Regions from separate parts of the Bacillus daqingensis genome, predicted to be linked through region 1. Evidence: riboswitches for the same ligand, from Rfam matches in the RefSeq annotation. Region 1 holds a riboswitch; the other holds the start of a gene.
The links. Region 1 has a riboswitch for lysine ahead of lysA (diaminopimelate decarboxylase). Riboswitches for the same ligand answer to the same signal wherever they lie in the genome.
Positions count from the first base shown of each region.

Region 2: linked by a shared signal. The riboswitch ahead of ACFO4L_RS10850 (Na+/H+ antiporter NhaC family protein) and the one ahead of lysA (diaminopimelate decarboxylase) in region 1 are both predicted to bind lysine.

Region 1 covers NZ_JBHSGK010000021.1:39,706-52,150, reverse strand. Annotated here, with positions in the region: gene ACFO4L_RS15755 (carotenoid biosynthesis protein) at 1-689, opposite strand, end outside; gene ACFO4L_RS15750 (SDR family NAD(P)-dependent oxidoreductase) at 813-1,517, shown strand; gene ACFO4L_RS15745 (PTS sugar transporter subunit IIA) at 1,656-2,180, shown strand; gene uppP (undecaprenyl-diphosphatase UppP) at 2,274-3,104, opposite strand; gene ACFO4L_RS15735 (TlpA disulfide reductase family protein) at 3,351-3,989, shown strand; gene ACFO4L_RS15730 (aldo/keto reductase) at 4,635-5,549, opposite strand; gene ACFO4L_RS15725 (NUDIX hydrolase) at 5,634-6,191, shown strand; gene fur (ferric iron uptake transcriptional regulator) at 6,320-6,760, shown strand; gene xerD (site-specific tyrosine recombinase XerD) at 6,960-7,853, shown strand; gene deoB (phosphopentomutase) at 7,928-9,121, shown strand; gene ACFO4L_RS15705 (purine-nucleoside phosphorylase) at 9,118-9,936, shown strand; gene ACFO4L_RS15700 (pyrimidine-nucleoside phosphorylase) at 9,998-11,299, shown strand; lysine riboswitch at 11,354-11,530, shown strand; gene lysA (diaminopimelate decarboxylase) at 11,630-12,445, shown strand, end outside.
Region 2 covers NZ_JBHSGK010000011.1:255,054-267,498, forward strand. Annotated here, with positions in the region: gene ACFO4L_RS10810 (cysteine desulfurase) at 1-716, shown strand, start outside; gene sufU (Fe-S cluster assembly sulfur transfer protein SufU) at 703-1,149, shown strand; gene sufB (Fe-S cluster assembly protein SufB) at 1,279-2,676, shown strand; gene ACFO4L_RS10825 (DUF72 domain-containing protein) at 2,801-3,667, shown strand; gene ACFO4L_RS10830 (sulfite exporter TauE/SafE family protein) at 3,700-4,524, shown strand; gene ACFO4L_RS10835 (bifunctional metallophosphatase/5'-nucleotidase) at 4,539-5,912, shown strand; gene ACFO4L_RS10840 (thymidylate synthase) at 5,926-6,720, shown strand; gene folA (type 3 dihydrofolate reductase) at 6,717-7,220, shown strand; lysine riboswitch at 7,266-7,436, shown strand; gene ACFO4L_RS10850 (Na+/H+ antiporter NhaC family protein) at 7,511-9,085, shown strand; gene ACFO4L_RS10855 (sodium-dependent transporter) at 9,476-10,828, shown strand; gene lipA (lipoyl synthase) at 11,240-12,124, shown strand; gene ACFO4L_RS10865 (YutD family protein) at 12,172-12,445, shown strand, end outside.

The DNA of each region.
Region 1 (12,445 bases):
GCTAACGCGACAATGATAAACATACCGGTCATCATCGCATAAAGCCATTTCATCCGGATACTCCAGTAAGAAGAGTGCGTGTTGGTCCACTTGCCGTTTCTTCTAAAAAGAAGAAGTAATAATGCATGGAAGACAGCGGATAAAATAAACCAGCCTGCAAAATTTGAGAAGGGAATATCATAATACAATCCGCCCTCATTCCAAACCCAATATTGTTTCACATCATAAGCTACAGGGTCGATAATTAAATCCATAATGACAGCAGCCAGCGCACCGTACACGACATAAAGAAACCCTCCGGCAGGGAAGTTCCATTTCATCAAGGGAGCAGCAAGCACGTGCGTAGTCGCGAGCACCATCACCCATGCAAACCCGATTGTAACCGGAACTCCAATCAGTTTGGGACCAAAGTCCGTTTCGTATGTATACGCTCCAAAAAACAGTCCGGTGTGTACACCGAAGCTTTCCACCGCTATTGAGCCAAAAAAGATAATGATTACAGCCGCAGCACCTGCAGGACCTGCAGAGCGGATAAAATAGAAGACACCTAACAGGCCGGAGCTGATAAGGAACACGACGTTTGCCCACTCGAGCCAAGGGGGAACTAAATGGAAAGAGAGCAAAATAACGCCGATTGCGTACCAGACTACAAAAAAACGAAATAAGTAATTATCATAACGATGAGGCATACGACACGTCCTTTCTAAGTAACGGGTTTCCGTTGATGCTATTCCCTTTATCTGCAGAAAGTATACCGGAGCCGCACAAGTTTTACCAGAGAGGACATACTAACCAGGATGGAGGATGATAATATGAAAAATGTACTTATTACCGGAGCAGCATCTGGAATCGGGTTAAGCTGTGCATCATTTTTTGCGGCAAAAGGTGCTCATGTGCTTATGATCGATAAATCAGCCGACGTAATGAAGCGGGCTGAAGAGATCGAAGGCAGGGCAACGCCTTTTGTATGCAACGTTGGAGAAGAGAATGAGATAAAATCCTTGTTCAGCAGGGAAGAGCTTCCAGAAACGTTTCATGTCATTATTAATAACGCGGGAATTTCCACCTTTCATCCGTTTGAAACGCTCCCGCTCTCAGTCTGGAATGAAGTGATTGCATCAAATCTCACTGGGGTCATGCTGATGAGTCAGTATGGATCAGCGAGAATGAACGGTGGTGCGATTATAAATATATCATCTACCAGGGCGACGATGTCAGAGCCGGACAGTGAAGCATACGCTGCTTCAAAAGGCGGGGTCACGGCTCTTACGCATGCACTTGCTGCCAGCCTGGCGTCTGAAGGCATTACGGTAAATGCCATCAGTCCCGGATGGATCGACACCGAAGGGGCAACACATGATGACTATTACCACCGGATGCACTGGTCAGGGCGAATCGGCCGTCCAGAAGACATCGCTTCATTATGCTGGTACTTGTCGAAACCCGAAAATAACTTTATCAACGGTGAAGAAATTAAGGTGGACGGCGGCATGACGCGCAAAATGCGCTATGACTGACAATTGGTTTCGCTCACCCCTAATCGGGGAACGAAAGTAACATGAGCCCGTGCTTGCATCAGCGTCGTGTTCGACGTATACTGTAAACCGTATTTTGTAGTTGTATATACAATTGAAACGCGAAAGGAGTCTGACTACATGTTTAAGAAACTGTTTGGTCTAGATAAGAAAAAAGAAGAGGTGCAGATGCCGGAAGCAGACGGGAAAGATGTTCTCGTCAGTCCAGCCGATGGAGAAGTTGTGGCGTTATCCGAAGTGCCGGATCCAACTTTCGCAGAAAAAATGATGGGAGACGGCGTCGCTGTAAAACCATCAACAGGTAAAATTGTTGCACCGGTAACGGGTGAAATTATGCAGCTGTTCCCAACGAAGCATGCGGTAGGAATCAAAACGGTTAATGGAGTCGAAATTTTACTGCACATCGGTATTGAAACGGTCAATATGCAGGGAGAAGGCTTTAAAGCTTATGTAGGCGAAGGAGATAAAGTAAAGGCGGGAGATACGCTGATCGAATTCGATCTTGACCTCGTCAATGAGAAAGCTGAGAGCACAATTACTCCAGTAATCATTACGAATGGTGACGCAGTGGCCTCGATGGATAAAGTAGAGGGCGAAAACGTCATTGCAGGCGAAACAACGATTCTAACCATTCACAGCAAATAAGTGAGGTAGCAAATGCCGGCGATCAGATTCCTGATCGCCGGCATTATTTGTGAATTCTAGCAAGCACCTTGTTTCGTCCACAGTGAAACACACTTATACATCCATAACGGTGTTTGGATCAATCAGGAAGAATACGAGAGCTGCAACAACAAAACAATAAATCGCAAAATAAATCAACTTACTCTTCTTCAGGAAATCGATCAGCCAGATAATACCGAGAAGAGAGAAGATAAACGTTACGGCAAACGAGACAACCAGGTTAAGACCGCCAATGTAGCTGATCATATCTGCAGAGATATCTCTGACACCCAGAACGGTAGATCCTAAAATCACAGGAATGGCCAGCAGAAAGGAATAGCGGACAGCCGTATCCCGATCAAGCCCTATTAAAAGTCCGGTCACAAGCGTAGCTCCGGAACGGGATATACCGGGGAAGACCGCCAGCGTTTGACCAAGCCCTACAATAACGGAGTCTTTGACAGTCATATCCTTTTCCTTCCGCGCGCCGTAGCGATGAAAGCGCTCGATGAAAATCAGCGCAAACCCGGTGAGGGTTAAGGCGAGAGCGATAATAGCAGGCGTTTTCATTCCATCGCCAAAGAAATCAGAGAGGAGAACGCCAAGCCCGCCCGTGATGACAGTTGCGACCAGAATATAAACGCCGAACAAGAACATTGTTTTATCCTCGGCACACCGTTTCATGATGTAGTTCAGAAAGCCGGCAGTTACTTCAATCACATCTTTGCGGAAGTAAAAGATTACGGCAAGGACAGAGGCTAGATGCAAATAAATTTCGAATGCGAGACCTGGAAATGAATAACCGAATACCATTTGTGTGATAACGATATGTGCTGTACTGGAGATTGGAAGAAACTCTGTAATTCCTTGAACAATCCCAAAAATGATAGCTTCAATTAACGACATGCGTGCACGCTCCTCTTAAATATGTAAATGAACAACAGACGAATTTAGTTTACCAGAATCAGACTGAAAAGTATGGCGTTTCGCGAAAAAACTGCATTCTTCCTGTTTATACAAACGGAGGTATCAAATTGGAAGTGGCGTTACGTATTGGAGAAGGCACAAAAAGATTGTTCATGGAACTGCCACCTTATTGATTCAAGTTCATCCCTCCTATAAACTATACTGAGAGAAGAGGAGGGATCGTTCGTGCGGAAGTGGTTTACATTAGCAGCAGCGGCTGCAGCTTTAGGGGCGGCTTTAGTCGTTATTGTCGACTATGGGGAAGACACTGAAGAAAGCAGTGAAGCGCTGGAAGCATATATGGAAGCCGGCGGTATAGAACGCGAGACGCTTTCAGAAGAGGAAATGGTCAGCCTGGACCCGCTTGATGGTGTTGGCTCCGAGCCGGGCATGCAGGCACCGGACTTTTCTCTGCCGACCCTCCATGAGGATCAGCTCAGCCTGGCAGACCTGGAAGGCGATTATGTCGTTTTAAACATCTGGGCGACCTGGTGTCCGCCTTGCAGAGATGAAATGCCTGATTTTGCGGCTTTTTATGAAGACTATAAAGATGATGGGGTGCATGTACTTGGCCTAAACCGAACGGCTACGGAACCCGGAATAGATGCAGTCAGGCAGTTCGCGGAAGATTTCAGCATTCCGTTCCCTGTGATTATCGATGAGGAGGACGTTGTAGAGGACCTCTACAGTGTATATGTGATGCCGACTACGTATATCATCACACCAGACGGCAGAGTGGCTATGAACCGTCCGGGTTATATATCGTATGACGTATTGGAAGAGCAGTACTTGTCAATCAGAGAACAATACGAAGATGAGGCATAGCATACGCAGCACGTATAACGGGCATCGTTCAGAATTCGCCAAACGGATTTACCTCCCTTCATAATATGAAAAAAGCAGAAGCCAGTTCAATGGCTTCTGCTTCCAGAGTGTTGATGAAGTCATGTTAGGTGAATAACGTTGCATCTGCCTGTATCTGCGGACACTCGCTTTCCGGAGGGAACGGGCTCAGCTAACCGCTTCCTTCTTCCGTCGGAAGCGCTGGATCTTCGCCTCGTTCTGATCCTCCAGGAGTCGAGCTCCTTCGATGTCGGCAGCTGGCAGTCTGTTTCACGTACTTGGTTAGGTCTGCACGATCGGCTTCCAAACAGATAGATCCTTCCCGATGTGTCCGGCGTGCCCGTGGAAGCCGCGCAGCCTGAAGATCCCGTGCCCTTCAGATCTGCAACGGCATCAACGTACGAGCGGAGCCAGACTAGGTCTTGAAGGCTTCTCGTGAGAAGCCTGTGTCCGAGTGAAGCCGCGCCATTTTCCCTTCATAAAGGGGCCCCTGAGAAATAGCTGAAGGCCAGCCCACGGCAGGCTAGGTAAGCAGAGGGGAAATACAATCAAACGAATCAACATGGAAGTTGAAAGACTTTTTCAACAGTCTGAAAGCAGAAGCCAGTTCAATGGCTTCTGCTTTTTTTATACTCGGTGGTTCTCATAGTGCTCAGCTTTCGTCAGCGAGCGAATGTCCTTCAGCTGTTGATCTGAAAGAGGACCGGCTTCAGCTGCTAGAATCGTTTCCTGAACCTGTTCAACGGAGCTCGCTCCAGGAATAACAACATCACAAGCAGGATCGGCCAGCACGTAGCGCAAAGCTAGGCTGTTAAGAGTCATGCCCCAGTCCGAAGCATATGCTTGCAGATCATGCAGTGTGTCACGAAGCTCGCTGCCGGAGTAGGACAAATACCCTTCATCTGTGAGCTTACGTGTGAAACGCTCTGTTAAGAGCCCCTTAGCCAGCGGACCTCTGGCAATAATGGAAACCGAATGCTCTTGGAGGAAGGCACTGAGTTCTTCAGGACGGCGGTCCAGTATGCTGTACTGCATCATATTGGAGACGACACCCGTAACAGGCGCCCATTTATTAATAACATTCGGTCGTATAGAGGAGGTTCCATAGGCCTGAATCAATCCGTCCCGCTTTAATAATTCGAGAGCTTCCCGCGTTTCATCGAAGGGGTCATCGATTGTACCGCCGTGAAGCTGGTATACATCAATGCTGTCAGTGTTGAGACGCTTCAGCGACTGCTTACAGGCTTCCATCAAATAAGATTTAGACGGATTCCAGCTCCAGGTTGTCTGGTCAGAGCTCCAGTCATTTCCCCCTTTCGTTGCGATTGTGACGCTGTTTCTGTAAGGTGTAAGGCCTCTGCCTACGTTTTCTTCGTTGCGCCCAAATTGATAAAGATCGGCTGTATCAAAATAAGTAATTCCGCCGTCCACAGCGGCGTGCAGAATTCGTTCTGCTTCCTTATAATCTTCCGGAAGCGACATACATCCAAAACCTAATACAGAAGCTTTAATGAGTGAATTGCCAATCGTACTAGTCTGCATCCAACCCCTCCTTTAAATTAACTCTAGTAGAGCAATTGCAGTTTTGCAAGGAATCCTCTATGCTCAGAACATGGAGGGATAATGATGAAGGACCATTTGCATGAAGAAACTTTACATAAAGAACGCATTTATCAAGGGCGCATAATTGAGTTAGAAAATCATACAGTGAGACTGCCGGACGGCAAGGAAAGCAAACGGGAGGTTGTCCGTCATCCTGGAGCAGTTGGCATCATCTGCTTCCGCAATGATAAGCTCATTCTCGTTTATCAGTACAGAAAAGCATTAGGTAAAGTAATTGCAGAGATCCCGGCCGGGAAATTGGATGAGGGAGAAAGCCCTGAAGTTTGTGCAGTTAGAGAGCTGGAAGAAGAAACAGGAATAAAAGCAGGATCATGCAGATTCCTTTGTTCGTTCTATACGAGTCCAGGATTCGCGGATGAACTTGTACATATTTATATTGCTGAAGATCTAAAGGCCGGACACAAAGCTGCAGATGACGATGAATTTGTTGAGATGGCTGAGGTCAGTTTAGAAGAAGCATCAGCGTTTATAGAAGATGGTACCATTCATGATGCTAAAACGCTGTATGCTGTTCAATACCTGCAGCTGCAAAAAGAACGGTCATCAAGCAGACCTAAATAATAATTATTATTATATTGTTATGATAATCATTATCATTTGACACCCATTTTCAATACTGCTTATAATAATAGCAGAAATGAAGGCAAGCTCCGCTCATACAGGAGCTGCTGAATGGAGGACGACTGTCAATGGAGCAGCGCATTGAAAGAATAAAAAAACAACTTCATTCCCAGAGCTATAAACTCACTCCGCAGCGGGAAGCTGTCGTTCGAGTGCTGCTCGAACATGAGGAAGACCACCTCAGCGCCGAAGATGTTTACATGCTGGTCAAAGAAAAATATCCGGAAATTGGGCTTGCCACAGTGTACCGGACGCTTGAACTTCTTACCGAATTGAAAATCGTAGACAAAATTAATTTCGGGGACGGCGTGTCCCGCTATGATCTTCGTAAAGAAGGTGCCACACACTTTCATCATCATCTAGTCTGCCTGGAGTGCGGAGCAGTTGATGAAATTCAGGAGGATCTGCTTGGTGATGTGGAGAAGATCGTGGAACAGCGGTGGAAGTTCGACATTAAAGATCACCGGCTTACGTTTCACGGTATTTGTCATCGGTGTAACGGCAGGTAGTCGCTGTACCAGCAAGAAGTCCCATTCTATAACTTACGCTGAACGGAAGCCTCAGACTATTCTGAGGTTTTTTGTGTTGTCAGCTATTGATTCAGAAGAATATATCGCATAGTCAATAAAATTCAGGACATTTTTTCAATGCCAACTGCACAAAGGTACGTACCTGTGGTATTCTGAAAGAAGCAGGAGGTGGCAGGATGTGCACCATGAAATAGAAACATTCATTCACTATTTGACGGTTGAAAAAGGCCTTTCACCCAACTCCGTTTCAGCCTCTGAACGGGATCTGCGTGCATATGCCGCATATCTCCAGCAAACAGCTGATTTAAAGGATTGGAACGATGTCATGCGTCACCATATATCAGGTTTTCTCCGGCATCTCTTTGAGAATGGACGAGCAGCCTCTACGACAGCAAGGATGCTTTCTACTGTCCGCTCCTTCCACCGCTTTATGCTGCGGGAAAAACTGTCGGCTCAGGATCCTTCCTCTGACGTTGATGCACCGAAGCAGGAACGCAGGTTGCCAAAAGTGCTTTCTGCTGCAGAAGTAGAGAAGCTTCTCGATGAGCCTGCCGGAAAGAAAAAGCCGATCGAGCTGCGGAACAAAGCCATGCTCGAATTGTTGTACGCAACAGGAATGCGGGTGACAGAGCTTTGTACGTTAAAAACATCGGATGTCCATTTACAGATGGGATTTGTCCAGTGCAGAGGAAAAGGGAGCAAAGAACGAATAGTTCCGCTGGGCAGCCATGCATCAACGGCCCTGCAAAACTACCTGGATTACGGACGGTCTGAATTGATGAAAAAGAAGCAGAGTGACGATCTTTTTTTAAATCATCACGGAAACGTTCTCACGAGACAAGGGTTTTGGAAAATTATTAAGAAACTGGCACAGGAAGCGGGAATTGAAAAAGAGCTTTCTCCGCACATGCTGCGCCACTCATTCGCTACACATTTATTGGAAAATGGAGCTGATTTGCGCGCTGTTCAGGAAATGCTTGGACATGCCGATATTTCGACCACGCAAATCTATACACACGTAACAAAAGTACGCATGAGGGAAGTGTATACACAGCATCATCCTCGTGCGTGATGCTTTTTGAATAGAGGTCTGACTTCTGACAACAGAACAAAGATTTCTTCATTATTTAGTTAGGAGTGACAAACATGAGAGCTTATAAGCGGATTTTTCTCGTCGTAATGGATTCTGTAGGGATAGGTGAAGCACCGGATGCAGCGGCATTTGGTGACACGGGCGCTGATACACTTGGTCATATCGCTGAAAAAATGAACGGCTTGCAAATGCCTCATTTGGATCAGCTTGGACTTAGCTCTATCAAGACATATAAAGGGGTGTCGCAGCCGAAACAAACAATTGGGTCTTATGGAACGATGATAGAGAAGTCAGCCGGCAAAGATACGATGACCGGGCACTGGGAAATCATGGGTCTTTACATTGATCAGCCGTTTCGCACGTTTCCTGAAGGTTTTCCAAGCGCTTTGATCGATCAGATTAAAGCACACACCGGGAGAGGCATTCTCGGAAACAAACCGGCTTCGGGGACCGATATTCTTGATGAACTGGGAGCCGAACACGTCCGGACAGGAGACTTGATTGTGTATACATCTGCAGATTCCGTTCTGCAGATTGCTGCTCATGAAGAAGTTGTTCCTCCGGAGGAGCTCTGGAGCATTTGTGAAGCGGTCCGGGAAATGACGCTGGAAGATCCTTACATGATCGGTCGTGTCATTGCGAGGCCGTTTGTTGGTTCAGATGGAGCGTGGGAACGTACGTCCAATCGTCACGACTACGCACTGAAGCCTTTTGGCGAAACGGTTATGAACGCGTTGGAAGATGGAGGCTTCGATTCTATTTCCATCGGTAAAATTGCGGATATTTACGATAATGAAGGCGTGACCGATTCGCTCCGTACAACGTCGAATATGGACGGTATGGATAAACTTGTGCAAACAGTAGACCGTGAGTTTACCGGCCTCAGCTTCTTAAACCTTGTTGATTTTGATGCAAAGTTTGGCCACCGGCGAGATCCGATCGGATACGGAAAGGCGCTGGAGGAATTTGATGCAAGACTGCCGGAAATCATTAGCAGACTTCGAGAAGATGATCTCCTGCTTATCACCGCGGATCATGGAAACGATCCGGTTCATCATGGAACTGATCACACACGGGAGATCGTGCCGCTTTTAGCATACAGTCCTTCTTCTAATCGATCCGTTGATTTAGGAAGACGCAGTACTTTCGCTGACATTGGAGCGACTGTTGCGGATAACTTTAAGGTTACAATGCCGGAATACGGCACCAGCTTTTTAAACGAACTGACAGGAGGAAAAAAAGCATGAATCATATCAACGAAGCAGCAGCTTATATCAACGAAAAGCTTGGCAGCCTGAAGCCGGAGACTGGCTTAATCCTCGGCTCCGGTCTGGGTGTCTTAGCAGATGAGATTGAAAATCCTGTAGCTATTCCATATCAGGATATTCCCGGCTTTCCAGCTTCTACAGTTGCAGGCCATAAAGGTCAGCTTGTCGCAGGGAAGCTCGAGGGAAGAGATGTCGTCGCGATGCAGGGCCGCTTCCATTTCTATGAAGGCTATCCAATGGAGCTCGTTACGCTGCCTGTGAGAGCTATGCAAGCAGCTGGGGTAACCGAGCTGATCGTGACAAATGCTGCGGGCGGCATCAACGAATCGTTTGATGCTGGCAATTTGATGCTGATTGAGGACCATCTTAACATGTTTGGGACCAATCCGCTCATTGGGGAAAATGTAGAAGCGCAGGGGCCGCGTTTTCCGGATATGTCCAAGCCCTATAACCCGGACATGATCCGTCTTGCTGCAGATGCAGCTTCAGAACATGGAATTGACATTAAAAGAGGCGTATATGCCGGAACGACTGGACCGTCCTACGAAACACCGGCAGAGGTTCGTATGCTGCGAGTGCTTGGTGCAGATGCGGTCGGTATGTCTACCGTTCCAGAGGTCATCACTGCCGGCCACTGCGGAATGCGGGTTCTCGGAATTTCCTGTATTTCAAATATGGCAGCGGGGATTCTTGATCAGCCGCTTACCCACGATGAAGTAATGGAAACGACGGAAGCCGTTAAGCAGGATTTCATACAGCTCGTTAAGGCTATTGTGCACAAGCTGAACGGATAAAAATAAACGTGAGGCACTTGATTTCGGATTGAGTTGCCGCACAGGGAAGGTGTGCTGGAAGATGCGAATGGTAGATGTAATTGAAAAAAAGCGTTCCGGACAGGAATTGACCGATGAGGAAATTGCCTACGTCATTGAGGGCTACACGAACGATTCCATTCCTGATTATCAAGTGTCAGCTCTTTTAATGGCGGTTTACTTCCAAGGAATGAGCGCCAGAGAAACAGCCGTCCTGACTCAGGCGATGGTTGATTCCGGTGAAACGATCGACCTGTCTTCGATTCACGGCCATAAGGTAGACAAGCATTCTACTGGAGGAGTTGGAGATAAGATCAGTTTTATCATCGGTCCGCTTGTAGCGTCGGTGGGGGTGCCGGTGGCTAAAATGAGCGGCAGAGGGCTTGGCCACACGGGAGGTACGATTGATAAGCTGGAGTCAATCAATGGATTTAATGTAGAAGTAAGCAAAGAGGATTTTATCCGGCTTGTAAATGAGAATAAACTTGCCGTGGCAGGCCAGACCGGCAACCTGGCACCGGCCGATAAGAAGTTGTATGCACTTCGTGATGTAACGGCGACAGTCGATTCAATTCCTCTCATTGCCGGATCGATTATGAGTAAAAAAATTGCCTCAGGCGCTGACAGCATCGTGCTGGATGTGAAGACAGGCTCCGGAGCATTTATGAAAACGTTGGAAGAGTCGAAAAAACTGGCTCAGGAAATGGTGACCATCGGTACAAATCTCGGTAGAAATACAGTTGCTGTGATTAGTGATATGAATCAGCCGCTCGGCTACGAAATAGGAAATGCAAACGAGATTCGAGAAGCAGTAGATGTTCTTCGAGGGAAAAACGTTGAGGATCTCCGTGAGCTTTCACTTGAAATTGGAAGTCATATGGCTCTGCTTGCAGGGGTATTCGACAGCTATGAGCAAGCGTATGAGAAACTCGCTGCGAATCTTGACAACGGAGAAGCCTTTGAAGTCATGAAAACGTTTGTCGCTGCCCAGGGTGGCGATGTGTCTATGGTAGAAAATACAGATCTTCTCCCTGGCGCTTCTCATTCCATTGACGTCCCTGCAAAAACTGCCGGGTATATAACAGCAATTGAAGCTCATTCCATTGGGACTGCCGCGATGTACTTAGGTGCCGGCAGAGAAACGAAAGAAAGTAAGATTAAACACGGGGTCGGCATCTCGCTGCGTAAAAAAATTGGTGATTATGTTGAAGCTGGAGAATCGCTAGCTGTACTGCACTCTGATACCGAATCACAGGAAGATGCGCGCAGTCTAGTAAGAGAAGCCTATGAAATACGTGCGGAGCGTGTGTCCTCGCCAACATTAATTTATGAAGTAATCCGCTGAAGCTCGGAGTTGCAAAGCCTGCTAACCTGTGCTATATTAGCCAGAACTGAATAGAAGAAAGATAGAGGTGCCGGTAAAGGGATCAGTATGCTGTGGGATAAGGACAAGTGGTACGAGCAGCAGAAAGGCCCGCCGGCCGAAGAAAAACACGGATGTCCAGCCGTGCATTTCTGGGGCTGCACTGAAGAAGTGCAGCACTGTCACAGGAAGTTGTGGAGAACTATCTTTCCGATCGTTGTTAGACGAGAGGAATGATGGATGCAGCTGCCATCATTCCTCTTTTATTTAGGGGCGGCAGCCGGGATAATGTTTGTAAAGGAGAGATTTGAATTGGTTCAATATGGAACTCAGCGGATCAACGAGGCAGGAAGACTGGAAATTGGAGGAGTAGATGCTGCTGTTTTGACAGAAGCATATGGAACGCCTTTATTTGTTTATGATGTGGAGGATATCCGCAGGCGTGCAGCTGCGTTCCATCAAGCTTTTCAGAATGAACAGGTAAACTATCAAATTGCATACGCATCCAAAGCCTTCAGCTGTATCGCCATGCTGGAGCTGGCTGCTGATCTGGACCTGAGCTTGGACGTGTGTTCTGAGGGAGAACTGTATACCGCTGCAAAAGCCGGTTTTCCGATGGAAAATATTCATTTCCACGGCAACAATAAGACTCCGCAGGAGCTGGAGATGGCTGTTGAACATGGAATCGGCTGCATTGTCGTCGATAACTTTACGGAATTGAGCTGGCTCATGGCCTTGACAGAATCAAAGAAGCAGCAGATGGACGTGCTGATCCGGATTACTCCAGGAGTAGAAGCCCATACGCATGAATATATTTCAACCGGACAGGAAGATTCAAAATTCGGATTCGATTTGAACAGTGGTCAGGCGGACAAGGCAGTCAACATGCTGAAGGATCACAAGTGGCTTCGTCTGCAGGGCGTGCATTCCCATATCGGTTCTCAAATTTTCCGGGCGGAAGGATTTGAAGAAGCAGTTCGTGCAGTCTTTCATTCGATTCGCAAGTGGAATCATGAGTTTGGATTTTATCCACAGGTGCTTAACGTGGGCGGTGGCTTTGGAATCCGCTATGCAGAAGGTGATAAGCCGCTTCCGCTCGGTGATTATATTACCCGTATGGTCAAAGAA
Region 2 (12,445 bases), on a different contig from region 1:
ACGTATCAAACGTACTCGGTACCGTTAATCCGATCAAAGAGCTGACGGAAACGGCTCACCGCCATGGTGCGGTGATGGTCGTCGACGGTGCTCAGTCCGTTCCGCATATGAAAGTGGACGTACAGGATCTGGATGCCGATTTTTATGCTTTCTCCGGTCATAAGATGTGCGGTCCGACCGGTATCGGTGTGCTTTACGGGAAGAAGAGCCTGTTAAAGAAGATGGAGCCGGTGGAGTTCGGCGGTGAAATGATCGACTTCGTGGGCCTTTATGACTCTACGTGGAAAGAGCTTCCGTGGAAGTTTGAAGGCGGCACACCGATCATTGCCGGTGCGATTGGGCTGGCCGCAGCCATTGATTTTCTTGAAGAAATCGGTCTTGATCACATTGAGGCACATGAGAAAAAGCTCGCACGCTATGCGCTTGATCAGTTAAAGGATGTAGACGGTGTAACGGTTTACGGCCCGGAGGAACGGGCGGGAATCGTGACATTTAATGCCGACGATGTGCATCCGCATGACCTTGCCACTGTGTTGGATTCCGAAGGTGTAGCGGTGCGTGCGGGACATCACTGTGCACAGCCGCTGATGAAGTGGCTGGATGTGACAGCGACAGCAAGAGCCAGTTTCTATCTTTATAATACGGAAGAGGATGTTGACCGCTTCGTCGCGTCTCTTCACAAAGCAAAGGAGTATTTCGGCGATGTCTTTGGGTAATCAGCTGGACACACTCTACCGTCAGGTAATTATGGATCACTACAAAAATCCGCGTAATAAAAAAGAGCTCGAAGGCGATACGCTGTCGGTTGATATGAATAATCCGACTTGCGGTGACCGCATTCAGCTGCAGATGAAGGTGGATGACGGACACATTGCCGAAGCTGCCTTTACCGGCGACGGATGTTCGATCAGCATGTCCTCTGCGTCCATGATGACACAGGCAGTCAAAGGACTTCCTGTTGACGACGCGCTGCGCATGTCTTCGCTTTTCTCCGACATGATGCTCGGGAAAGACATCGATACAGCTGGACTGGATCTTGGCGACATTGAAGCGCTGCAGGGAGTTGCAAAATTTCCAGCACGGATTAAATGCGCTACCCTTGCCTGGAAAGCAATGGAGCAGGGGCTTGAAGAAGAGGACCAGTCATAGTCGTTTTTTGTAAGTGATGCCGATATGATGTAAAATGGATATACAGCGTCAAAAGGCGCCTAAGTTGTACAGGAACGAACAGACCGTCAGTGCTGTTTTTGCAGATAGATTTACAAGGAGGGTTTCACCATGGCGAAGAAAATGCCGGAAATGGAAGAGTATCAGTACGGCTTTTCGGACAAGGACGTATCGATTTTCCGTTCGAAAAAAGGTCTGACCGAAGAGATCGTGCGCGAAATCTCCAAGATTAAAGATGAACCTCAGTGGATGCTTGATTTCCGACTGAAGTCACTGGAACAATTTTATAAGATGCCGATGCCTCAGTGGGGCGGCGATCTGTCCGAGCTGGACTTTGATGAGATCACGTATTACGTGAAGCCGTCAGAACGTTCCGAGCGTTCTTGGGACGAGGTTCCGGAAGAAATTAAAAATACGTTTGACAAGCTGGGTATTCCAGAAGCAGAGCAAAAATACCTCGCAGGTGTTTCTGCGCAGTATGAATCTGAAGTTGTGTATCACAACATGAAGGAAGAGCTGACCGAGCAGGGTATCATTTTCAAGGATACGGATACAGCGCTTAAAGAAGATGAAGAAATCTTCCGCGAGCACTTCGGTAAAGTGATTCCTCCATCCGACAACAAGTTTGCTGCACTGAACTCTGCCGTATGGTCCGGCGGTTCATTCATTTACGTGCCAAAAGGGATTAAGACGGATACGCCTCTCCAGGCCTACTTCCGTATTAACTCAGAGAATATGGGTCAGTTCGAGCGTACGCTCATCATTGCCGATGAAGACAGCTCCGTGCACTATGTAGAGGGCTGTACTGCTCCAGTTTATACAACGAACTCGCTTCACAGTGCCGTTGTTGAAATCATCGTGAAGAAAGATGCGTACTGCCGCTACACGACGATTCAAAACTGGGCGCCGAACGTATTCAATCTCGTAACAAAGCGTGCCGTTGCAGAAGAAAATGCTGTAATGGAATGGGTCGATGGAAATATCGGCTCGAAGCTGACGATGAAGTATCCGGCTGTCGTGATGAAAGGCCGCGGTGCACGCGGAAACGTTCTTTCCATTGCGATTGCAGGGAAAGGCCAGCATCAGGACGCTGGTGCCAAGATGCATCACCTTGCGCCTGACTGTTCTTCTTCGATCGTATCGAAGTCTATTTCCAAGCATGGCGGTAAAGTAACGTACCGCGGAATCGTGCACTTCGGGCGTAAATCAGAGCGTTCCCGTTCCAACATTGAGTGTGATACGCTCATCATGGACAATGAGTCAACGTCTGATACAATCCCGTACAACGAAATATTGAACAACAATATTTCGCTTGAGCACGAAGCGACTGTTTCCAAAGTTTCGGAAGAGCAGCTCTTCTATCTGATGAGCCGCGGTGTTTCCGAGCAGGAAGCAACGGAAATGATCGTAATGGGCTTCATCGAGCCATTTACGAAAGAGCTTCCAATGGAATATGCGGTTGAAATGAACCGTCTCATTAAGTTCGAGATGGAAGGTTCAATCGGGTAATACGCATTTGCTCTGAAGCGGATCTGCCTTTCGGCGGGTCCGCTTTTTGTTTCGACTTCTCTTTTCCGGGGGAAAGGAAGTTCAGAGCGAATAAGCGAAAAAGCACTTGAAAGGAGCGGGTATCATGGGCAGAATAGATATAGGACTGACAGGCTGGGGAGACCACGATACTCTTTATGAGGATCTTCCTTCGAAAGCGTCTAAACTGGAGGCATACGCCAGGCATTTTCCGGCAGTAGAGCTCGACTCCTCTTTTTATGCCGTCCCGCCGGCTAAAAATATTCAAAAGTGGCTTGGAGAGACGCCTGAAGGGTTTCAATTTATTCCAAAAGCGTATCAAGGGATGACCGGTCATCAGCGCGGCAGAAGCCCATTTGATTCACGGGAGGAAATGCTGGAGGCCTTTCGGCTTGCCTTCACGCCGATGCTGGAAGCTGGAAAGCTGTCCTACGTCCTGTGCCAATTCCCGCCCTGGTTTGACTGCACACAAAAGCATGTGCAATACATAAAGTGGCTCCGGGAAGAGCTGCGTCGTTTTCCGGCAGCGCTCGAATTCCGTCATTCCTCGTGGTATACAGAGGCATACAAAGAAAAAACGCTCGATTACATGAAGCAGGACGACTGGATTCACAGCGTCTGCGATGAGCCTCAGATCGGTGAACGATCCATTCCATGGGTCGGAGAAGCCACACACAAGGAGCATACGCTTGTGAGGCTTCACGGCCGGAATAAAGCGGCCTGGCAAAAGCCGGCCTCGGGGCAGAAGTGGCGCGAAGTCCGCTATTTGTACGATTATAACGAAGAAGAGCTCCACGACATACTCGAAAAAGTGGAGAAGCTTACGAACCAATCACGCGCGGTGACAGTCGTGTTTAACAACAATTCAGGAGGTCACGCAGCCGGCAATGCAAAGCGGCTGCAGGAAATGGCTGGTCTGCCGGTAAAGGGGCCGGCTCCGAAGCAGCTTGGATTATTTGATAACGAAGACTGACCTCCGCTGCTTTTCAGAGGAGTACATGACGAATGGAATGGATTGCCCTTGCCTTCCTCGGCCTTGCAGCTGCGATTGTCGGCAGCGTTATGGGACTTGGAGGAGGAATAATTATCGTCCCGGCACTTATGGTGCTCGGAGGCTATACAGAGCTGTTAAGCGGCATTACGCCGCAGACAGCGGTCGGAACATCGCTGCTGGTGATGATTTTTACCGGTCTCTCGTCGACGCTTGCTTATATGAAGCAGAAAGTCGTTGATTTAAAAAGCGGGCTGCTCTTCTTTGCAGGGAGCGGTCCTGGAGCCCTGTTCGGCGTCTGGCTGAACAGCGGCATTGATGTCGCAAGTTTTTTAATCGCATTCGGCGTCTTTATTATTATCGTATCGTTTATCCTGCTGATCCGGCACCGAATTAAGCCGATTCCCCTTCGGCCGGGCGGAATCAAACGGACTTTCCGCGAGCCGGACGGCACGATCCGTGAATATGGCTATGAAGCGTGGCTTGGCATTTCAATTGCCTTTTTTGTCGGCATGTTTTCCGGCTTGTTCGGCATCGGCGGCGGCTCGCTTATGGTGCCTGCTATGATCATTCTCTTTGCCTTTCCGCCGCATTTTGCAGTAGCAACGTCCATGTTTCTCGTCTTTCTCTCTGCGCTTGTAAGCTCTGCATCCCACGTCGCACTTGGGAATGTGGACTGGGTATACGCAGCAGCTCTCATTCCGGGAGCTTGGTTCGGCGGGAAGATAGGGGCATGGATCAATCGCCGGCTGAAAAGTGATACACTCGTGCTCGCGCTGCGAATTGTGCTGCTCTTGATCGGCATCAGGCTTATCTATGAAGGAATAACCGGATTATAAAAGGAGGTCCCGGCGTGGCAACAGTAACGATTCTGCATACAAATGATCTTCACAGCGAGCTGGACCAGTGGCCTGCTGCTGCTGCCCTGCTGAAGGTGAAACGGAAAGCAGCAGAAGAGCGAGGTGAGCATGTCCTCCTTTATGATATAGGCGATCACTGCGACCGGGTGCACCCGTTAACAGAAGGCCTGATGGGTCGTGGAAACACGGAGCTGTTAAACGAGATGCGCTATGACGCAGTGACCATCGGTAATAACGAAGGCATCACACTGCCGAAAGCGGCACTTGAATCTCTCTATGAACGAGCAGAGTTTGATGTACTCGTAGCCAACCTGTACCATCCGGATGGTAATCGTCCATCCTGGTGCAAGCCGTGGGAGCTTTACATACTCCCGGATGGCTACCGGCTTGCGGTCGTTGGATTAACCATTCCGTTTTATCAGTTTTATGAGGAGCTCGGATGGAAAGTGGAAGACCCACTGCAGGAGATGGGCGAGCTTCTCCCTGAGATGAGCCGGCATGCTGACGGCATCATCTGTTTATCCCACCTCGGACTTCGGCTTGACCGCGAACTAGCAGAGGCGTTTCCAGCTATCTCGGTGATACTCGGAGCCCATACGCATCATGTTCTGGAGAATGGCGAGCTGCATCATCAAACGTGGATTCACCAGTGCGGACGTTCCGCTTCCCATATTGGCGAAATTACGATCGAAACAGAAAGCGGCAGTCCGGCGCGTGTCAAGCATATTCACACTCATGAAGTAAAGGGCATCCGGGGGGATGGCGAAACCGGGCGTCATCTGGAGCGGCTGGAAGCAGAAGCACTGCCTCAGCTTTATCATCCGGTCGCTGAACTGCCTGAAGCGCTGCACGTTTCCTGGTATGAACCGTCCTCGCTTACCGCACTTGCCGCAGAGGGCCTTCGTGAGTGGTGCAGCGCAGATGCAGCTATGTTCAATGCCGGACTGCTGTTAAACAGCCTGCCTGCAGGCCAGGTCACGCGGCATCATCTCCATCAAATCTGTCCTCATCCAATCAACCCTGCTGTCGTAAAAATCGAGGGAACCGATTTAAAGAAAATCATCCGTCTTTCCAATGAAGAAACGATGATTCACTACCGTCTGCGAGGCTACGGCTTTCGCGGAAAAGTGCTTGGAATGACATCTTTTTATGGCAGGGAGGGCCTCATAAATGGAGATGCCGAGCGGCTGATTGAAGACCGCCGTATCTACAGCCTGGCTGTTCCGGATCTATTTACGTTCAGCCATTTATATCCGCTGATGAATGATCTCCATTCAAAACAGTACTTTATGCCGGAATTTTTGCGGGATGTACTTGCCTGGAAGCTGGAAAAGACGTACGGCAAGGCATCGCCGGTGACGAAATAAAAGGAGGATTCTCATGAAAACCTATCTCGATCTGTGCAGACACGTTTTAGAGAACGGAACTGCTAAAGAAGACCGGACCGGTACAGGAACGATCAGCACATTCGGCTATCAGATGCGCATGAATTTAGAAGAAGGCTTTCCACTTGTGACGACAAAGAAAATGGCCGTAAAGGCGATGATCTATGAGCTGCTCTGGTTCATTAAAGGTGATACAAACGTGAAGTACCTGCAGGAGAACGGCGTACGAATTTGGAACGAGTGGGCTGGTGACGATGGGGACCTTGGTCCCGTCTACGGCCGGCAGTGGAGAAGCTGGCCGGCGCCGGATGGCAGACAAATCGATCAACTGCGGAACGTGATTGACACGATTAAGTCGAATCCGGATTCACGTCGAATGGTCGTGAACGCTTGGAACGTAGGAGAGCTTGATGAAATGGCGCTTGCACCATGCCACTGCCTGTTTCAATTTTATGTGGCAGACGGCAGACTTTCCTGCCAGCTGTATCAGCGGTCGGCGGATGTGTTTCTGGGGGTGCCGTTTAACATCGGTTCCTACTCGCTCCTGACAATGATGATCGCTCAGGAATGCGGCTTGAAGCCAGGGGATTTTGTGCATACGTTTGGCGATGTGCACATTTATAATAATCATGTAGAGCAGGTAAAAGAGCAGCTTTCGCGCGATCCGCGCCCGCTGCCAATCATGAAGCTCAACCCGGATGTAAAGCGAATCGAAGATTTTACGTTCGAGGACTTTGAGCTGTCCGGATATGATCCGCACCCTGCGATTAAAGGGAAGGTGTCGGTATGATTTCGATGATTGCGGCCATGGATCGGGACAGGGTCATCGGTAAGGACGGGGGCATGCCGTGGAAGCTGCCGGGCGATCTAGCTTTTTTCAAGCAGACGACGCTGCATAAAACGGTCGTGATGGGGCGTAAGACGTTTGAATCAATCGGCAGACCTCTCCCGAAACGGCGTAACCTCGTGCTGACGCGCAACGCTTCTTTTTCGCATGAAGGAATCGAAACGATCAGCGATATGAATGACATATTGGCACTCGCAGCGGAAGACGAAGAAATCGTCATTATGGGGGGAGCAGAGCTGTACGAAATGTTTCTTCCTTATGCCGCACGTATGTATTTGACACGCATCGATGCTTCGTTTGAAGGCGATACGTTCTTTCCTCCATTCGACGAAAAGGAATGGGCCGTTACAGCGGAGATGAACGGTCAAATGGATGAGAAAAATCAGCATCCTCACACTTTTCAGACTTTGGAGAGAGTGGTTGAAGACGGTCAGAATCTGTGATATGATTCCACAGTCATAATGAATAAATGGTAGATACCTCACGTCATGTGAGGTGGAGGAGCAGCTGCGATCAGTACCGAATCCGAGTCCGGCAGGGCAGGGACGATTCGGGAAAGGCAATGCTGCCGAAGCGAATGGACAGCCGGTTCATTCAGCTGGGGCTTTATTGAACAGATAAAGCACTGTCACAGGGAACTGTGGAGAGCTGCCTGACGGAGGAATCAACTGTGATACAACGAGCAGGGGCTTCCCCTGCTCTTTTTGTATGGATAAAAGGGAGGATGACGAACGTGGAACATGGAATTTTATCACTGCTGCCGCCGGTGCTCGCACTCGTACTTGTACTGATTACAAAGCGTGTGCTGCTGTCACTCGGAGCAGGGATTATTGTCGGTGCGCTGATGGTGCATCAGACAGAGGATATGTTTGTAAATGCGGCCATTGCCGATATAGCAGGAACCGTCACGTCGATTTTCTGGACAGCTGACGGGGTGAATACGTGGGAATTTTATATTATTCTGTTTCTCTTTCTGCTGGGGATGATCGCAGCTCTTATCACGATCACCGGAGGTGGCCGTGCATTTGGGGAGTGGGCGCTTGCGCGTGTGAAAACCCGGGCAGGAGCACAGTTCACTGCTGGCTTCCTTGGCATCATCATCTTTATTGATGATTATTTCAACAGCTTAACGGTCGGGAACGTCAGCAGACCGTTGACGGACAGGCATCGTATTTCCCGGGCGAAGCTTGCTTACGTCGTCGATTCGACAGCAGCGCCGATGTGCGTTATATCACCGGTTTCCAGCTGGGGTGCGTACATCATCACGATTATCGGGGGGATTCTGGCCACTCATGGCGTAGCCCAGTATGGATCGCTGCAGGCATTTCTGATGATTGCACCGATGAATTTCTATGCGGTATTTGCGATCATTGCCGTATTTGCCGTCGCCTACTGGAAGCTGGATATTGGACCGATGCGTAAACATGAACACCGGGCAATCGAAACAGGTGAACTGGTAGACCGTTCCCGCGGGGCTATACCTGGCGAAAACGAAGAGACTGTTCCGCAAACGGATGGGAAGGTTGCCGATCTAGTTATCCCCATTTTAATTCTTATCGGAGCAACCGTTCTGTTTATGGTCATCACCGGCATTCAAGGAACGGAAGGGGAAGCCAGCATCCTGGCTGTGTTTGAAAACACAGACGTCGCTGCTGCACTGCTGTACGGCGGGTTAATCAGCTTTGCATCTGCGCTCATCCTCGCTTTCGTCCGCCGTATCCGTGTTTCTCAGATCGGACTCGGACTCTGGAGCGGCGTGAAGTCGATGCTTCCGGCTGTATATATTCTCGTGTTTGCATGGACGATTATTGAAGTCATTGATGCGCTCGGAACAGGGGAGTACCTGGCATCACAGGTGGATACCTTTATTCCAGCGGCGCTGCTTCCAGTTCTGCTGTTTGTACTTGCAGGATTTATGGCATTCAGCACAGGAACTTCCTGGGGCACATTCGCCATCATGCTGCCGATTGCCGGAGATATCGCTGCGGCTGTTGATATTACGCTCATGCTGCCAGTGTTGGCGGCTGTTCTGGCCGGATCCATTTTTGGAGATCACTGCTCACCGATTTCGGATACGACCATTCTGTCCTCAGCAGGTGCAGGGAGTCATCACATCGATCACGTGCTCACGCAGCTGCCGTATGCGCTTCTAATCGGTGTCACGGCATCCGCCTCATTCCTCGTGCTCGGCCTTACGGGCAGCACGCTGCTTGGGCTCGCTGCCGGAGCCGGGATGCTGGTGCTGCTGCTGTTCGGCATTCGTATCTACACGAAGCGGTTAGATGATCGTTCTGCCGCAATATCATAAAACCGAAACCCTGAACGAGTGTTTTTCCGTGTTCCTGCGGAAAGACACTCGTTTTTTTCATGAAGGTTGGCTCGTTACGATACAGTCCTCGTATAACGGTGTTTATACGCGCTTGTATACATTATGAGAAAAAAATAATTAATTTTCCATGAGGATACTGCAAAACGTGTAGAAACCCGTCGAAAACGTTGATATACCAACGATAATTTCAATTTTCTACATAAAAGAAATATTCAGAAAAGTCTTTGACAATTTTCCATTATATAATTATAATGAAATAGCAAAGAAGCCTTTTTTGATTAATTATGGAAATCGATAAGGAGGGAAGTATCAGGGGGAGATCATACGAATAGCGTACCATGGTTCGATAAATAGAGAGGGAGGGATTTCATCGTGGTTACCAATCAACGAGAACAATTTGCAACGAAACTTGGCTTTATCCTTGCGGCAGTTGGGTCCGCCGTCGGACTCGGAAATATCTGGCGCTTTTCCTATGTTGCCGGCGAAAGCGGGGGTGCCGCTTTTCTGCTCATTTATGTGCTGTGTATCTTCCTGATCGGGCTGCCGGTCCTGCTTGCGGAATTTTCCGTCGGACGCCGCGGACAGTCTGATGTAGTCGGATCCTACAACAATATTGCACCAGGGAAACCTTGGGTCATCGGTGGTATTCTAGGGGTGCTGACGTCCTTTTTAATCTTGTCCTTTTACGGCGTTATTGCCGGCTGGGTTGTTTACTATTTCTTCGCCTATCTGACTGGACAGGCAACTGGAGTAGGGGAAGGCAACTACGCTGACTTCTTCGTGACCTTTATCGGCGGAGCTGCAGCACCGGTTGTCTGGCAGGTCATCTTCATGGCCCTTGTACTCGGAATTGTCTTCTTCGGCGTTAAGAAGGGGATTGAGCTATCGAATAAAATCTTCATGCCGCTCCTTGCCATCATCCTTATTTTCTTAGCTGTTTACAGTCTGACCCTTGACGGCGCAGGCGAAGGTCTTGCCTTCCTGTTCACACCGGACTGGTCCGCGTTTGCAGAGCCTGGGGTATGGTCCTCTGCTGTTGGACAAGCATTCTTTACGCTCTCACTCGGTATGGGTGCAATGATCACCTACAGCAGCTATCTGTCTCGTGAAGCGAATTTGACGACGGCAGCGGGTAGTGTTGTGACGCTTGATACACTGTTTGCGATCGTCGCAGGTATCGTGATTTTCCCTGCGGTATTCACGTTTGCAAACGTAGAGCCGGACGCAGGCCCTGGTCTGATCTTTATCGTACTTCCGGAAGTATTCAACCAGATGGGCGGAGCAGGTACGATCTTTGCGATTTTCTTCTTCTTCCTGGTCGCAATCGCTGCACTGTCTTCTGCGATTTCCCTGCTGGAAGTAAGCGTATCGTATGTGATGCGCCAACTGAACTGGAACCGTCGTAAAGCAACGCTTCTTGCAGGTATTGCGGTTACCGTATTCGGTATCCCGTCAGCACTCAGCCAGGGCGGACCGCTCACGTTCGAATTCTTCGGACTGCCATTCCTTGATCTGATCGATACGATCACGGACCAGTATACGCTTCCTCTAGCTGGAATGATCGTAGCGCTGTTCGTCGGATGGGGCTGGAACCAGGTTGATGCACTGAAGGAAACTGGTCTGACGAACTCGCCATTCGGCGTTCTCTGGCTCTGGATGCTTCGAATCGTTGCCCCAATCGGAATCGCCTGGATCTTGTTCCAAAATATTTTCGGAGCCTAAAAAAAGCCTGGACTAAATCAGCATATTTCAAAAGAGCGGCCCTTCTTCAGGGGCTGCTCTTTTCAGGCTGTTGACAAAGTCTATCAGCTATCCTGATTATTCGTCTGGTTGTATTCCTCTTTGCTTACCTAGCCTGCCTAGGGCTTCTCTTCGGTTCTTTCTCAGGGTGACCGCTGTAAACGCTCTTAAAAGAGAAGCAGTTCCAGCAGCTTTGTACGTTTAAAGAGGTTTCAGGTGGGAAAGGCTTATTTTGACCAAGAACGTTATCTTCTATGAACGGATGGATCAGCTGCCGGAGGATGGTGCAGGAAAAAGGAACGAGTTCTCAAATAAATCACACTCCTCGCCTTGGAGAAGAATGCATTATTATGGTAAAGTAATAATGAATCTAATGAAGGGGCGTGAGCTTCTATGGCCAAGCAGGAGGAGTATCTGCGTAAGCCCGAGTGGTTGAAGATAAAGCTGAATACGAACGAGTCGTATAAAGGATTAAAGAAATTAATGAGAGAGAAGCGCCTGCATACAGTGTGTGAAGAGGCGAAGTGTCCGAACATTCACGAATGCTGGGCAGAGCGTAAAACCGCAACGTTTATGATTTTAGGGGATGTGTGCACGAGAGCATGCCGCTTCTGTGCAGTAAAAACAGGCCTGCCGAATGAGCTTGACTGGGATGAGCCGCAGCGAGTAGCAGAGTCTGTTCAGGTCATGGGACTCAAGCACGTCGTCATTACAGCTGTAGCGCGCGACGATCTTCGTGACGGCGGGGCAGCAGTGTTTGCGGAAACCGTGCGGCAGGTGCGTGCGATGAACCCGAATACGAGCATTGAAGTGCTTCCTTCTGATATGGGCGGTAAAGAAGAGAACGTCAAAACGCTGATTGATGCGAAGCCGGAAATTTTCAATCACAACATTGAAACGGTCCGCAGTCTGACGCCGCGCGTGCGTGCTCGAGCTACGTATGACCGAACGCTCGGTGTGTTAAAGAAAGCAAAGGAGCTCAATCCGGCGATTCCAACGAAATCCAGTCTTATGATTGGTCTCGGTGAAACGAAAGAAGAAATTATCGAAGTGATGGACGATCTGCGCGCAGCAGATGTGGATATTATGACGATCGGCCAATATTTGCAGCCGACAAAGTCTCACTTAAAAATCAAAAAATACTGGACTCCGGAAGAATTTGCAGAACTGAAAGAAATCGCACTTTCCAAAGGATTCAAGCACTGTGAAGCAGGACCTCTCGTTCGCTCTTCCTACCATGCAGATGAGCAGGTAAATGCAGCACAGGCTAATGCTTAATCACTGGTGCCCAGGCAGCAGAAAGGCAGGTGAAGCCGTTGATTACCATGTCAGGCAATACGTATGAAATCGTAGAAGACGTACGGGACGGTTGGGATGAAGAAGCTTTTAAAAACCGCTACAGCGATATTTTAAACAAATACGATTATATCGTAGGGGACTGGGGCTACGAGCAGCTTCGACTAAAAGGTTTCTTTGAGGAACAGCATCGTAAATCGTCACCTGATACGAAAATCAGCTTTTTACAGGAGTACATTTATGAATACTGTAATTTCGGCTGCGCCTACTTTGTGCTGAAAAAAACGAGCGCTAAGCAGCAGG